Regions from separate parts of the Bradyrhizobium sp. CCBAU 45389 genome, predicted to be linked through region 1. Evidence: riboswitches for the same ligand, from Rfam matches in the RefSeq annotation. Region 1 holds a riboswitch; the other holds the start of a gene.
The links. Region 1 has a riboswitch for S-adenosylmethionine ahead of XH79_RS08935 (O-succinylhomoserine sulfhydrylase). Riboswitches for the same ligand answer to the same signal wherever they lie in the genome.
Positions count from the first base shown of each region.

Region 2: linked by a shared signal. The riboswitch ahead of metX (homoserine O-acetyltransferase MetX) and the one ahead of XH79_RS08935 (O-succinylhomoserine sulfhydrylase) in region 1 are both predicted to bind S-adenosylmethionine.

Region 1 covers NZ_LBIY01000073.1:27,946-35,885, forward strand. Annotated here, with positions in the region: gene XH79_RS08920 (OpgC domain-containing protein) at 1-30, shown strand, start outside; gene XH79_RS08925 (SGNH/GDSL hydrolase family protein) at 30-809, shown strand; gene XH79_RS08930 (SGNH/GDSL hydrolase family protein) at 822-1,814, shown strand; gene XH79_RS08935 (O-succinylhomoserine sulfhydrylase) at 2,007-3,194, opposite strand; SAM riboswitch at 3,269-3,348, opposite strand; gene XH79_RS08940 (2'-deoxycytidine 5'-triphosphate deaminase) at 3,459-4,565, shown strand; gene XH79_RS08945 (PAS domain-containing protein) at 4,680-5,081, shown strand; gene XH79_RS08950 (hypothetical protein) at 5,299-6,351, shown strand; gene XH79_RS08955 (MATE family efflux transporter) at 6,518-7,940, shown strand, end outside.
Region 2 covers NZ_LBIY01000086.1:61,322-69,261, reverse strand. Annotated here, with positions in the region: gene metW (methionine biosynthesis protein MetW) at 1-508, opposite strand, end outside; gene metX (homoserine O-acetyltransferase MetX) at 510-1,712, opposite strand; SAM riboswitch at 1,803-1,882, opposite strand; gene XH79_RS16330 (chorismate mutase) at 2,075-2,923, shown strand; gene XH79_RS16325 (pyridoxal phosphate-dependent aminotransferase) at 2,959-4,056, shown strand; gene XH79_RS16320 (prephenate/arogenate dehydrogenase family protein) at 4,053-4,991, shown strand; gene XH79_RS16315 (DUF2125 domain-containing protein) at 5,110-6,294, opposite strand; gene XH79_RS16310 (gamma-glutamylcyclotransferase) at 6,405-7,013, shown strand; gene XH79_RS16305 (lysophospholipid acyltransferase family protein) at 7,111-7,884, opposite strand; gene XH79_RS16300 (YdcF family protein) at 7,920-7,940, opposite strand, start outside.

The DNA of each region.
Region 1 (7,940 bases):
GGCAACGCCGATCTGGCGGGAGGGGGCTGATGAAGGCGAGGGTTCTCCTGAGCCTGATCCTGCTATGCGGTGGCCTCGCCGCGCCCCAGGCGCGCGCGGGCGATGCTGCGCCTGCCGCTGCGACCGTGCCCGCGGCCTGCGAATTGCCGTCCTATCTGCTCACCAGTGAAAGCCAGCTTCCCAAGGTCGCCGATGCCGTCAAGGCGGGCAAGCCGCTTGAAATCCTGGTCATCGGCAGCCGCTCAACCGCGATTCCGGCCTCGGAGGATGCGTCCTATCCGGCGCGCATGCAGGCCATCCTGAAGGACAAGCTGCCGCCTTCGGAGGCCGTGCACGTCTCCGTAGAAATACAGAGCAAGAAAACGGCAGAGGAGGCGGCCGCCACCTTCGTTAAGCTGATGGAAGCAAAAAGGCCTACTTTGGTCATCTGGCAGACCGGGACCGTGGATGCTATCCGAGCCATCGATCCCGACGATTTTCGCGGCGCTGTGACCGAAGGGGTTGCCGCGCTGCAAAATGCAGGGGCTGACGTCGTGTTGATGAACTTGCAGTACAGCCCGCGCACAGAGACCATGATCTCGGTGCCGCCCTATCTCGACAATATGCGGGTGGTGGCGCAGGAGCACGACATCCCGCTATTCGACCGTTTCGCGATCATGCGGCAGTGGAATGATCAGGGTCAGTTCGACCTGTTCAGCCCGTCCCGCGGGCCAGAGCTGGCGAAACAGGTCCATGATTGCCTTGGCCGGGCGTTGGCACAATTCGTGTTTGACGCAGCCCATCTGGGGCCGGCCCAGCAGCAAAATTGAGGTCTAGCGTTAATGAGTTCTTTTTGCCCTTTTTTCCCGGCGGCACGGCTGGCTGTATCAGCAGCGGCAGCGCTGCTGTTGCTGACGCCGATGTCGCAGTCGCGCGCGCAGGTGCAAGCCGCGCCGGCGACGCAAGCGCCGGCGCAAACCGCTAATCCCGCTCCCGCATCGCCCGCCCAGACCACGGTCGCCGTGACGTCCCCCGAGCAGCGCGGCATCACCGCGCGCGCCATCGACAAGGTGAAGCAGGTCGCGAAGTCCGCCGGCGACATCTTCAGTCGCGTGCCCTGCCTGCCGCCGAAGGGCGGCTCGAAGACGATGGGCTCGCTGCCGCATGTCGCCGCCAAGCTCGTCGCCGGCAAGCCCGTCGTGATCGTCGCGTTCGGCTCGTCGTCGACCGCCGGCTATGGTGCGAGCTCCCCCGATTTCAACTATCCGAACCGTCTCGCCGCGCAGCTGCGCCGGCACTATCCGAGCGCCGACATCACCGTCGTCAATGCCGGCGTCGGCGGCGAGGACGCGCCCGAGATGATGAAGCGTCTTCAGACGCAGGTGATCGACGTGCATCCGGACATGGTGATCTGGCAGGTCGGCACCAACGCCGTGCTGCGCAATCTCGATCCCGGCGACACCGCAAAACTGGTCGAGGAGGGCATCTCCCACATCCAGGCCGCTGGCGGCGCCGACATCGTGCTGGTCGATCCGCAATATTCGCCGGCCGTCAACCAGCGCAAGGAGAGCGCCGGCAAGATGGTCAAGCTGCTCGGCAAGGTCGCCGAGCTGCGCCACGTCGGTATCTTCCCGCGTTTCGAGGTGATGCGCGACTGGCACGAGAACCAATCGATCCCGGTCGAGAGCTTCGTCATCGCCGACGGCCTGCACATGAACGATTGGGGCTATGCCTGCTTCGCCCAGCTCCTCGGTGACGACATCATCCGCTCCGTCGGCCAGATCAAGCTAGGGGTGAACGTGCCGACGGATGTGAGGACGTATCGGCCGATGTAGCTCTGCTTTACCCTCCCCTGGAGGGGGAGGGTCGATCGCGCGCAGCGCGAGCGGGGTGGGGTGATCTCTCCATTCGGGCCGTGCCTTGGGCAAAGGCGCGCTCTTCGCGCGCCGTGCCCACTATCTATCGGCATTGAGATCGTGATTGGTGGGCACGCTTCGCTTTGCCCACCCTACGAGACCTCGATCGCCTCACGCCTTCTCCAGCGCCGCCGTCAGATCCTCGATCAGATCGTCCGCATGCTCCAGCCCCGCCGAGAAGCGGATGAATCCCTCGCTGATGCCGAGCGCGGCGCGGTCTTCCGGCTTGAGGCGCTGATGCGTCGTGGTGGCCGGATGCGTGACGAGGCTCTTGGCGTCGCCGAGATTGTTCGAGATCTTCGCAAGCTTCAGCTCGTTGAGCACGCGGAACGCCGCCGCCTTGCCGCCCTTCACCTCGAAGCCGACCAGCGTCGAGCCGCCGCGCATCTGCTTCTTCACGAGAGCCGCCTGCGGGTGATCGGCGCGGCCGGGATAGACCAGCCGCGATATCTTCGGATGGCTCGCCAGCACCTCGGCGATACGCGCGGCGGTGTCGGTCTGCGCGCGCACGCGCACGCCCAGCGTCTCCAGGCCCTTGAGCAGGACCCAGGCGTTGAACGGCGAGATCGAGGGGCCGGTCTGGCGCATGAAATTGTGGAGGTGCTCGGAGATGAAGGCTTCCGAGGACAGGATGATGCCGCCCAGACACCGGCCCTGGCCGTCGATGTGCTTGGTCGCGGAGTAGACGACGACGTCGGCCCCGAGCGCGAGCGGGCTCTGCCAGATCGGCGTCGCGAACACGTTGTCGACCACGAGCCGCGCGCCGCCGCTGTGCGCGATCTCGGCAATGAAGGGGATGTCGAGCACATCGAGCGTCGGATTGGTCGGGCTCTCCAGGAAGAACGTCTTGGTGTTGGGCCTCAGCGCGCGCTGCCACTGGTCGAGATCGAGCCCGTCCACCAGCGTGGTCTCGATGCCGTAGCGCGGGAGCAGATCCTGAATCACGTAGAGGCACGAGCCGAACAGGGCGCGCGAGGCGACCACGTGATCGCCGGCTTTCAGCGGCGCCAGGATCGCGGTCGTCACCGCGGCCATGCCGGTTGCCGCCGAGCGGGCGGCTTCGGCGCCTTCGAGCTCGATCATGCGGCGCTCGAACATCGCAATGGTCGGGTTCGAATAACGCGAATAGATAAAGCCGGGGTCCTCGCCCTTGAACCGCGCCTCGCACTCCTCGGCGCTGTTGTAGACATAGCCCTGCGTCAGGAACAGCGCCTCCGACGTCTCGCCATATTGCGAGCGCAGGGTGCCGGAATGGACCAGGCGGGTTTCGGGGCGGTAAGCAGCAGGCGACTTCGACATAGGACCCTCCGACATGACCGTTTCGTCGAAAACGGTCACAAAAAAACCGGCCTGGACAAAACCACGGGCCGGGATCACAGAGGTCCCCGGCCTGTTTAGCGACTTATTTAACGTGGCTGCAAGCCGGCCGGCTCAAATCACCACGGGATAAGTGATGCTCATATTCCGCAATGGCCTTTCCGTCAAGGCGTCCATCGGATAGCCGTAAAAGGCTAGTATTTCCTGCATGTCCGGATGCGTTTGACCCCTGATGAGGACCCCCGGTTGAGCTTTTCGATCGCCGCCGACGCCAATGGTATCCTGCCCGACCGCATGATCGCGGCGATGGCGGAGGCAGGTCTCATCCTGCCCGCATACGATTTCGTCGAAAGCCAGATCCAGCCGGCGAGCCTCGACCTGCGCCTCGGCGACATCGCCTATCGCGTCCGCGCCAGCTTCCTGCCCGGCCCCGGCGCCACCGTCGCCGAGCGCATCGACGAATTGAAGCTGCACGAGTTCAGCCTCGCCGACGGCGCGGTGCTGGAGACCAACTGCGTCTACATCGTGCCGCTGCTCGAGAGCCTCGCGCTGCCGCCGGAAATCGTCGCGGCGGCGAACCCGAAAAGCTCGACCGGCCGCCTCGACGTCTTCACCCGCGTCATCGCCGACGGCACCCGCCGCTTCGACATGATCGGCGCCGGCTATCACGGCCCGCTCTATGCCGAGATCAGCCCGAAGACGTTTCCGGTGCTGGTGCGCGAGGGCTCGCGCCTGTCGCAGGTGCGCTTCCGCACTGGGGACGCCATCCTCAACGCCGACGAGCTCGATGGCTTGCATGCCGCCGAGCGTCTCGTCGACATCGACGATGCCGATCTCTCCGGCGGCGTCGCCGTCTCCGTCGATCTCTCGGGCGAGAAAGCCAATGGCTTCGTCGGTTATCGCGCCAAGCGCCACACCGGCGTCGTCGACGTCGATCGCCGTGCCGGCTACGCGGTGGAAGATTTCTGGGAGCCGATCGCGGCCCGTCCCGACGGCAGCCTGATCCTCGATCCCGGCGAGTTCTACATTCTCGCCTCCAAGGAAGCCGTGCAGGTGCCGCCTGATTACGCCGCGGAGATGGTGCCGTTCGATCCCTTGGTCGGCGAATTCCGCGTGCACTATGCCGGCTTCTTCGATCCCGGCTTCGGCTATGCCGGCGCCGGCGGGCAGGGCGCGCGCGCCGTGCTGGAGGTGCGCTCGCGCGAAGTGCCGTTCATCCTCGAGCACGGCCAGATTGTCGGCCGTCTCGTCTATGAAAAGATGCTGGCGCGCCCCGACGCGATGTACGGCCAGCGCATCGGTTCCAACTACCAGGCGCAGGGCCTCAAACTATCGAAGCATTTTCGGGTGTAGCCCGATCCTGTAGCCCGGATGGAGCGCAAGCGTAATCCGGGACTCTCTCGCTTGTGGGATCGATCCCGGATTACGCTTCGCTCCATCCGGGCTACATTCGGGCGAGGTGGCGAGATGACCGATCAATCCCAACTCGACGCAAACATCCTCAACGACGTCGCGGACGCACTGATCTGTTCGGATCGCTCCGGCACGATCACGCGGTGGAATCGCGCCTCGACAGCGCTGTTCGGCTTCACCGCCGATGAAGCGCTCGGCCAGAATCTCGATCTGATCATTCCCGAGCATCTCCGCGCCGCGCACTGGAAGGGTTTCGAGGCCGCACTCGCGAGCGGCACGATGAAGCTTGCAGGTAAGCCGACGCTGACCCGCGCGCTGCACAAGAGCGGCCGCAAGCTCTACATCGAGATGACGTTCGCGCTGGTGCGCGACATTGATGGCGCAATACAGGGATCGGTGGCGATGGCCCGCGACGTCACCGAACGCGTCGAGCGCGAGCGTGCTGCTAGAGCATGATCCGGAAAAGTGTGCAGCGGTTTTCCGAAAAGATCATGCTCAAACAATAACCTAAAGCGCGATGATGATTCGTCCCAATCTCATCGCGCTTTAGGCCTGCGCAAAATTCGTGATGCGGAATTGCCGGGGCCCCGTGCAGGGGCCCTTGCACGCAGGTCAGGTTGCCTGTCACCGGACGCAGTGACACACTCGATCGCAACAACGATCGGGAGTGAACATGACCACGCCAGCGGACACCGCGCAGGAAGCCCAATGGAAGCGCTGGCGCGCGGTCGCTGATCTCTATCACGCCTATTTCACCGGCCTCATCCTCACCGTCGTCACGCGCCGCGGCACGGCGGATGCGGCCGAATTCGTCTTTCGCGTGTTCCGCCGCCAGCAGCAGGAGCGCTTCCTGCCAGGGCTCAAGAAGCTCGGCATCGACCATCTGCCGCCGGCGGTGGCTGCAGCGCAATATCACTATCTCTCCAACTGGATCGGCGGCGTGCATGTCGAGTGCATGTACGAGAGCGACCGCAAAGCCTGGATCCGCTATCCGCCGCCGCGCTGGATCTGGAAGGGTACCGCGATCTGCGGCGTGCCGGGCGAGGTCTCGCGCGCGATGCTGCGCGGCTGGCACGCCAACAACGGCGCAGCCCTCGGCGATCTCCGCCTCGGCTTCGTCTGCACCAAGCAGAGCGTCGACGGCCAGGACGGGCTCGAAGGTTACTATCACCAGTACGGCCACCCGCTTGAGCTCGATCAGCGCCTCGTGTTCGCGCGGCATCTGGAGGCGCCGATGTTCGACGCTGCGACCGCGCCGGCATTGCCGGTCGCGAGCTGGCCGAAGCCGCGGCTGGAAAAAGCCTATCGCAACTACGCGATGGAATATGTCCGCACCGCCGCGCCCGTGATGGTGCAGCTGTTCGGCCCGGAGGATGCCGGCTATCTGCTGCGCCTCACCGGCAAGCTGATCGGGATGCAATATTTCGACGAGGTTGCAGCGGCGCTGTCGATGACCCGCGGCGGCGCATGCGAGTTCGCATCGTTCCTCAACGCGCTGTTCGCCGCGCAGGATGACGCAGCCGAGATGGCGCAGTCCGAAGGCGGGTTCGAGCTCCGCCAGCAGAGCTGGAAGCTGATGGACGACGTCGCCGACTATCACCGCGCCTGTGCCAAGGTGCTGGAGGGATTGTTCGAAGGGCTCGCCGCAGGTTGCGGCCGACACATCGGCGTGCAGATGCGTCCGAGCGCGGGCGGCCGCCCGCCGCTGGTCTGGACGATCGGCTAATTCCACCCGTTGGAATGCGCTGCCGCAGGGCACGCCTGCATCAGGCGCAGGAGGAATCGGCAATCGCCGTGCTAACAAGCCCCTGCCGCGCCTTTCGCGCGAACGAAGCCATTGGCACACCAAATGATTGCCGCGCCGCAAATGGCGCCTGCGTCCGGGAGAGGACATGTCCGACATCGCCGAGATCCCGGTCGATGAGCAAGAGCGCCCGCTGCCGCCGCCGCCGCGTCCCGTGCGGAGCGCGCTGACCGACGGGCCGATCCTGCGCACGCTGCTCGGACTCGCCTGGCCGAACGTGATCGCGCTGTCGGCCGGCACCTGTACCGTGATCGCGGAGACCTCCTATATCGGCCGGCTCGGCGTCGAGGCGCTGGCCGCGATGGCGCTGGTGTTTCCGACAGTGATCCTGACCATGACGATGTCGGGCGGCGCTATGGGCGGCGCGGTTGCTTCAGCCATCGCACGCGCGCTCGGCGCCGGCGATCGCGAGCGCGCCGGCACGCTCGCCGCGCATGCGCTGCTGATCGGCATCAGCTTCGGTCTCGTCTTCATGCTGGGCATGTTGATCTATGGCCCCACGGTGCTCGAAATGCTCGGCGGCCGCGGCGATGTGCTGACGCATGCGATCGCCTACACGCAGGTGTTCTTCGGCGGCGCCGTGCTGCCCTGGCTGCTCAACACCATGGCGGGCATCCTGCGCGGCACCGGCAACATGAAGCTGCCGTCGTTCCTGATCCTCAACTCCGCGGCCTGGCAGATCGTGCTCGGCGGCACGCTCGGCCTCGGGCTCGGTCCGGTGCCGCAGCTCGGCATGCGCGGCGTCGCGGCCGGCGCACTGATCGCCTATTGCATGAACATCTCGATCATGGGCTGGTACCTGTTCTCGGGCCGCGCCCGCGTCGTTCCGAAGCTGCGCGGCCTGCGCATCCAATGGGCGATGTTCTTCGACATCCTCAAGGTCGGCGCCATCGCCTGCTTCTCGCCGCTGCAATCGGTGCTGACGATCTCGATCTTCACCCACATGCTGGCGAAGTTCGGCACGGCGATCCTAGCCGGATACGGCATCGGCGCGCGGCTGGAATTTCTGCTGACCTCGATCGCGTTCTCGTTCGGCATCGCCTCGGTGCCGATGGTCGGCATGGCCATCGGCGCCGGCCGCATCGCGCGTGCCCGGCGCATCGCCTGGATCGCAGGCGCGAGCGCGTTCGTCGCCGTCGGTGCGCCGGCATGCCTCGTCGCGCTGTTCCCCGATCTCTGGGTCAACATCTTCACGGATAGTGCGACCGTGCGCGCCACCAGCCATCAATATCTGTCCACGGTGGCGCCGTTCTACGCCTTCATCGGACTGGCCTCGACGATGTATTTCTCCTCGCAAGGTGCGGCGAAGGTGATCGGCCCGGTGCTGGCGCAGACCGCGCGGCTGATCTACATCTCGGCGGTCGGCTGGTGGTTGCTGACGCACGAGGCCACCGCGCAGAGCTTCTTCTGGCTGGCCGCGAGTTCGATGGTCGTGCTCGGCCTGCTGTCCTGCTCCAGCGTCGTGCTGACGCGCTGGGGACCGCGCGAGGGCAAGCCCGCGATCAGGCCGG
Region 2 (7,940 bases), on a different contig from region 1:
AATCCTTGATGGTGCAGAAGTGGATATTGGCGGTGTCGTACCAGGTCGCGGGCAGGTTCTCCGTGCGCGGCATGTGGCCGCCGATCAGGAGCTGCAGTCGCATCTTCCAGAAGCCGAAATTCGGGAACGACACGATGGCGCGGCGGCCGATGCGCAGCAGATTCTCCAGCACGACCTTCGGCTGCCGCGTCGCCTGCAGCGTCTGCGACAGGATCACGTAGTCGAAGGCATCATCGGGATAGTTGACGAGGTCGGTGTCGGCGTCGCCCTGCACCACCGCGAGGCCCTTGGCGACGCAGCGGTTGACGCCCTCGCGCGACAGCTCGATGCCGCGGCCGTCGATGCCGCGGGCCTCGAGCAGCTGAAGCAGGTCGCCGTCGCCGCAGCCGACGTCGAGCACTTTCGAGCCCGGCTTGACCATCTCGGCCATCAGCAGATGGTCGGCGCGAGCCTGGCCGGACTGCCCGGCCGCAACGCCGCCCAGCGGCAGCACTTCCTGCACCGACATCCTAGCTACCCCCGCCATTCAGTCCGCGCGCCTTGCCGGCCGATTGCAGGAAGGCGCGGGAGATGTCGAAAAACTCAGGCACGTCGAGCAGGAAGGCGTCGTGGCCGCGATCGGTCTCGATCTCGGCAAACGACACCCGCGCGCTCGAGGCGTTCAGCGCATGCACCAGCGCGCGCGATTCCGAGGTCGGAAACAGCCAGTCGCTGGTGAAGGAGACGACGCAGAAACGGGTCTGGATGCCGGCGAACGCCTTCGCCAGCACGCCGTCATGGTCGGCGGCGATGTCGAAATAGTCCATCGCGCGCGTCAGATAGAGATAGGCGTTGGCGTCGAAGCGCTCGACGAAGGACGAACCCTGGTAGCGCAGATAGGACTCGACCTGGAAGTCGGCGTCGAACGAGAAGGTCGGCAGCTCGCGATCCTGCATGCGCCGGCCGAACTTCCGGTGCAGCGCGGCGTCGGAGAGATAGGTGATGTGCGCCGCCATCCGCGCCACCGCGAGGCCGCGATGCGGATGGATGCCGCGGTCGGCATAGCCGCCGTTGTGCCAGTCGGGATCGGCCATCACGGCCTGGCGGCCGAGCTCGTGGAACGCGATGTTCTGCGCCGAATGCCGCGTCGAGCAGGCGATCGCCAGCGCGGAGAACACGCGCTCGGGATAGGCCGCAGTCCATTGCAGCACCTGCATGCCGCCCATCGAGCCACCGACCACGGCAAACAGCGTGTCGATGCCGAGCCGGTCGATCAGCATCGCCTGCGCGCGCACCATGTCCGGAATGGTGATGACGGGGAATTCCAGCCCCCACACCTTGCCGGTGGCGGGATTGATCGAGGCGGGCCCGGTCGAGCCCATGCAGCCGCCGATCACGTTGGAGCAGATGATGAAGTACCTGTCGGGATCGAGCGGCCGGCCCGGGCCGACCAGGGTCTCCCACCAGCCGGGCTTGCCGGTGACGGGATGCACATTGGCGACGTGCTGGTCGCCGGTCAGCGCATGACAGATCAGGATCGCGTTGGAGCGATCGGCGTTGAGCTCACCATAGGTCTGGTAGGCGATCTGGAACGGGGCGAGATCGACGCCGCAATCGAGCGGCAACGGCTGCTCGGTGCCGAAATGCGCGATGAGCGAGCTCGGATGATCCACTTCGTGCGACCGATCGTCGGCACTGATCGCGGGGCTCGGAATCGACTTGACGCCAACCATCTGACCATCGACCTCGTTTGCGATCGGACTTCAGACCGCATTGACATCAGGCCATGAAAAACCCGGCCTGAACGATAGGTTCGGCCGGGATCGGAAGCGTCCCCGGCCTGTTTAGCGAGTTTTTTAACGTGGCTGCAAGCCGGCCGGCTCAAATGACCACGGAACAGGCAAAAACCTACCGGCTTGGACGGTTTTCGTCAAGTCGCGGCCCGGATGAGCCAAATTCGTCCCCTGGCGCGTCAGCCGAAAGGGCCGTCATTTCTCTTTGCTTTCGCGGCCCTGACTGCCTAATCAAGACATCGATCGCAGCGGACCGGCTCGGCTGGCCCGCATTGGAACGCCTCTCAACAGTCCTGTCAGATATGTCCCAACGTCCGCCCGCGCCACCATCATTGCAGGAATTGCGCAAGGAAATCGATGCGATCGACGAGGGCATGCATCGCCTGCTGATGCAGCGCGGCGACATCATCGACCGCCTGATCCAGGTGAAGCAGACCCAGGAGGTCGGCTCGGCGTTCCGCCCCGCGCGCGAGGCCTCCATGATGCGCGAGATCGTGCAGCGTCATCGCGGCATCCTGCCGCTCGACACCGTCGAGAGCATCTGGCGCGTCATCATCTCGACCTTCACCTATGTGCAGGCGCCGTTCTCCGTGCATGCCGACATCTCGGTGAGCGAGCCCGCGATGCGCGATTCCGTGCGCTTCCATTTCGGCTTCACGGTGCCCTACGTCGCGCATTTCAGCGCGCAGGCCGCGGTCGAGGCGGTGGCGAAATCCAAGGGCGACCTGGCGCTGGTCTCGGCAACGTCCAGCCGCACGCCGTGGTGGCTGGAATTGGAAGCACAAGGCGCGCCGAAGATCATCGCGCGCATGCCCTTCGTCGAGCGCGCCGACCATCCGGCGTCACTGCCCGTGTTCGCGATCTCACGCGTCGCCGACAGCGCCGTGGTGACGGAGGTCGAGACCTTCAGCGTGCGGGTCTCCGGGTGGAACGCCGAGGTCGCGCGGGCGCTGTCGCCGCTTGCCGACATCGTGGCGGTGCCCGATACCGCCTTCGACGGCGCGGCGCTGCTGGTCTCGGTCACGAGCGACACCAGCATCGACAAGATCAGGGCTGCCCTGATCGAAGCGGGGGCCTCGGTGCGCTCCACGGCCCTCGTCGGCAGCCACGCAACGCGCTATACGGTGGCCCCGACCGGGTCGAAATCGTAAATCGCGTACCGCCTAAAGCCTATCCGGAGTTGAAGATGTCCCGCCCCGTGCCGAACCCCGGCATTCTCGATATTGCGCCCTACACGCCCGGCAAGACCCCGGTGCCGGAGCCGGGCCGCAAGGTGTTCAAGCTCTCGGCCAACGAGACGCCGTTCGGGCCCTCGCCCAAGGCGATCGAAGCCTTCAAGAATGTGGCGGATCATCTGGAAGACTATCCGGAGGGCACCTCGCGCGTGCTGCGCGAAGCGATCGGCCGTTCGTTCGGGCTCGATCCGAACCGCATCATCTGCGGCGCGGGTTCGGACGAGATCCTCAACCTGCTCGCCCACACCTATCTCGGCCAGGGCGACGAGGCGATCTCCACCACCCACGGCTTCCTGGTCTATCCGATAGCGACCATGGCGGTCGCCGCCAAAAACGTGATCGCGGAGGAAACCAACCTCACCTGCAACGTCGACGCCATCCTGAAGGCGGTGACGCCGAAGACGAAGCTGGTCTGGCTCGCCAACCCCAACAATCCGACCGGCACCTACATCCCGTTCGACGAGGTCAAGCGGCTGCGCGCCGGCCTGCCCTCGCACGTGCTGCTGGTGCTGGATGCCGCCTATTGCGACTACGTCTCGCGCAACGATTACGAGATGGGGATCGAGCTCGTCGCCACCACCGAGAACACGGTGGTGACGCACACCTTCTCCAAGATCCACGGCCTTGCCGCGCTGCGCATCGGCTGGATGTTCGGGCCTGAGCACATCATCGACGCGGTCAACCGTATCCGCGGTCCCTTCAACGTGTCGACGCCGGCGATGTATGCCGCGGTCGCCGCGATCGAGGACACCGCGCATCAGGCGATGTCGAAGCAGTTCACCGAAACCTGGCGCAACTGGCTCACCGAGGAGATCACCAGGCTCGGCCTGAAGGTGACGCCGAGCGTTGCCAATTTCGTGCTGATCCACTTCCCGACCGACAAGGGCAGGACCTCAGACGATGCCGACGCCTTCCTCACCAAACGCGGCCTCGTGCTGCGCGCGCTGAAGAATTACGGCCTGCCGCATTCCCTGCGCATGACCATCGGCACTGAAGAGGCCAACCGCCTCGTCGTCGATGCCTTGCGCGACTTCGTGGCCGGCAAATGAGCGTGAACCCGCACTTCCAGCGCGTCGCCCTGATCGGCTTCGGCCTGATCGGCGGCTCGATCGCGCGCGCTGCGAAGCTCCAGGGCCTGGCTTCCGAGATCGTCACCACCGCGCGCTCGGAGAAGACGCGCGCGCGGGTGATCGAGCTCGGCATTGTCGACCAGGTGGTGGCGACCAATGCGGAAGCGGTGAAGGACGCCGACCTCGTCATCCTCTGCATTCCCGTCGGGGCCTACGGACCGGTGGCGCAGGAGATCGCGCCGCATCTGAAGCCCGGCGCGATCATCTCCGACGTCGGCTCGGTGAAGGGCGCCATCGTCAGGGACATGGCACCGCACCTGCCGAAGACGGTCCATTTCGTGCCGGCGCATCCGGTCGCGGGCACCGAGCATTCGGGCCCCGATTCCGGCTTCGCCGAGCTCTTCATCAACCGCTGGTGCATCCTGACGCCGCCGGAGGGCACCGACACGGAGGCCGTCGCTCACTTGCGCGCCTTCTGGGCGGCGATGGGCGCCAAGGTCGAGGTGATGACGCCGGATCACCATGATCTGGTGCTCGCGATCACCAGCCATCTGCCGCATCTGATCGCCTACACCATCGTCGGTACCGCCGACGAGCTGGCGCAGGTGACGGAGTCCGAGGTGATCAAGTTCTCCGCCGGCGGCTTCCGCGACTTCACCCGCATCGCGGCCTCCGATCCGACGATGTGGCGCGACGTATTCCTTGCCAACAAGGAAGCGGTGCTGGAGATGCTCGGCACCTTCACCGAGGATCTCGCCAAGCTGACGCGCGCGATCCGCCGCGGCGACGGCGAGGCGCTGTTCGATCACTTCACCCGCACCCGTGCCATCCGCCGCGGCATCGTCGAGATCGGCCAGGATTCGGCGGCAGCCGATTTCGGCCGCCAGCACGGGCAGCTCGAGAAGAAGCCGTAGCTCCTGTCATTCCGGGGCGCCCGAAGGGCGAGCCCGGAATCCATTGGGCCACAGCGCACGGGGTGAAATGGATTCCGGGTTCGATGCTACGCATCGCCCCGGAATGACGACACATCAATCAATATAGCGGCGGGATCTGGCCGACCTTCACCGGTCCGAGCAGCACCGCGCCGTCGACGAACTTCAGCGGGAAGCTGCGCGCCTTCTTGCCCTCGAGCGTGCTCTCGGTGCCGATCGAGTTGATGCCGGCCGCAACGCCGGCGTTGGCGTTCTGCTTGATGACCTTGCCGAGGCCGGGAACAGCGCGGTCGAGCGCACCAAAGAGATTGTTGAGGTCCTGCGACTTCACGCCGGGCGCGACGCGATCCAGCGTTGCCTGCGGCACGCCCTCTTCCAGCAGCTTCTCGATGCCGAGCGCCGGGATCACGCGCTCGAGGCCGGTCACCGTCATCTGCAGCTCGCCATCGAGTCGGCCATTGGCCGACAGGCCGAGCGTGCCGGCCGCGACCGCTATCATCTCGCCCTGCTGGATCCGCGACTGCACGATCTCGATATGGCCGCCCGCGGCCTGGATCTCGCGGAAGCGCTGCGGCCAGGGCTTTGGCGTGAGGTCGGAAAGGCCGGTGATCTTGGCGCGCGTGTCGGCCTCGAACGGCTCGGCGAGCAAGGGATGAACGCCCTGGATACTGCCTTGCGCGACGTGGAGCACGGTCTCGATCACGGGATGATCCGCCGGCGAACCGTCCGCGAGGCGGCCATGCAGTTCGACCTGTTTTGCGCGCGCGAGCGGCACCTGCACCGGGCCATCAACGCGGTTGATGCTGGGATCGTCGAACACGAGGGAGGCGCGCTCCGGCACGGCGGGCAGGCCGAACACGCTGCTGCGGCCCTTGCTCCAGTTGACCACGAAGGTGTTCTGCGTGACCCCGTCGACCAGTGTCGCCGGTGCCGAGAACTCTGCGATCACGAGCTTGGGATCATAGACCTGGGCGACGACCAGGATGTTGTCGAGCCTGGCCGTGAACGGCGTCTTGCTAGCATTCTGCGAGACCAGGGCGACGCTGGCGCCGGAACATTGGACCTCGAAGCGGAACGGGAAGCCCGCGATCGAGCGCTTGGCGCAATCATAGATGCGGCCGGACTTGGCCTCCTGCGCGCGCCAGGCATCTGCGGCGGTCTCGGCCTGCGACGCGGCATAGAACCAGAAGCAGGTCCACGCGACGGCGAGGATCAGCAGGAGAACGGGTGCGATGAAAAGGCCCCAACGGGAGCGGCGGCCTGTGGCAACGGTCATATCGGACATGCGGCGACCCTTTGGCCCCAGATTCAGGCAAATGTAAGCGGGGCTGGCCCCCGACGAAAGACTGAGAATCCGCTTCGCTTGGAGCCTTCATTCTGGTAGCCGTGCCCGAAATGTCCGAAATCACCCTCCCCTCCGTCACGAATGCCAAGGGCGACCTCTGGGTGTTCGGCTACGGCTCGCTGATGTGGCGGCCGGGCTTCGAATTCGAGGAGCGCGTCCCGGCCCGGCTGGTCGGCGAGCATCGCGCGCTCTGCGTCTATTCCTTCGTGCATCGCGGCACGCCCGAGAAGCCGGGCCTGGTGCTCGGGCTCGACCGTGGCGGCGCCTGCCGCGGCATCGCCTTCCGCGTCGCCGAAAAGCACCGTGCCGACGTGGTCGCCTATTTGCGCGAACGCGAGCAGGTGACGTCGGTCTATCGCGAGGTGATGCGCTCGGTATGGCTGGAGAACGATGCGCGCCAGCGCGTCTCGGCGCTCGCCTATGTCGTCGACCGCGGCCATGTGCAATATGCCGGACGCCTGTCGCTTGCCGACCAGCACCGCCACGTCGTCCAGGGCCATGGCCAGTCCGGCGCCAACCGCGACTATGTGACGGCAACGGTGAAAGCCATCGAGGCCGAAGGTTTTCGCGACACGCAATTGCATCAGCTCGCGACGATGCTGCATGGTGATGCGCATCCCCTGCACGCGCCTGCTCCCGAAGATCGAGAGAGCCGCTAAAGCGCGATGAGATTTGGATGAATCGTCATCGCGCTTTAGGTTGTTGTTTGCGCATGATCTTTCCGGAAAACCGCTTCGCACTTTTCCGGATCATGCTTTAGCTCTCCGAGGGAGCGTAGCTCGGCGCGCTGCCGATCAATTGCTCCTGCTCTTTGCGGCCGGCTTCGACGAGGCGAACGGTCGCGTCTTCGATCACCGTCTGCACGCGGGAAAGAAACTCATCCTTCGGCAGGCCTGATGGCAGCGGAGCGAGGAACTCGACGACGAGCGTGCCCGGATAGCGCATGAAGGTACGGCGCGGCCAGAACAGGCCGGAATTGAGCGCGATCGGCAGGCACGGCACGCCGCAGGACGAATAGATCTGAGCGAAGCCGGTCTTGTAGTCGGGCGGAGCGCCCGGCGCGCGGCGCGTGCCTTCCGGAAAGATCACGAGCTGCTTTCCGCTGCGCACCGCCTCGCGCGCCCGCCGCGTCATGTCCAGCAGCGCCTTCACGCCGGCATTGCGGTCGATCGCGATCATCCCAGTCTTGACCAGGAACTGGCCGAACACCGGAATCTGCATGAGCTGGCGCTTGAGGATGAAGATCGGGCGGTTGAAGAAGCCCGGCAGCACGAAGGTCTCCCAGAACGACTGGTGCTTCGCTGCGATCACCAGCGGCCCCTGCGGGATGTTCTCGACACCCCGGAATTCCACCTTGATGTTGCAGATCACGCGCATCAGGACCAGCGTCGCCTTCGCCCACCATTGCGCGACCGTCAGCATGGCACGCGGCGGCAACGCGAAGGTCGGCAGCGCCACGATCGCGAGGCACACCAGCACGGCATAGAACAGCACGTTGAACACGAGCGAACGCAGGAAAATCAGAAACATCGACGATCCGATTAGTTTGCCGATCAGTTTGCCAGTCAATTGGCCTGGGCGGTGGC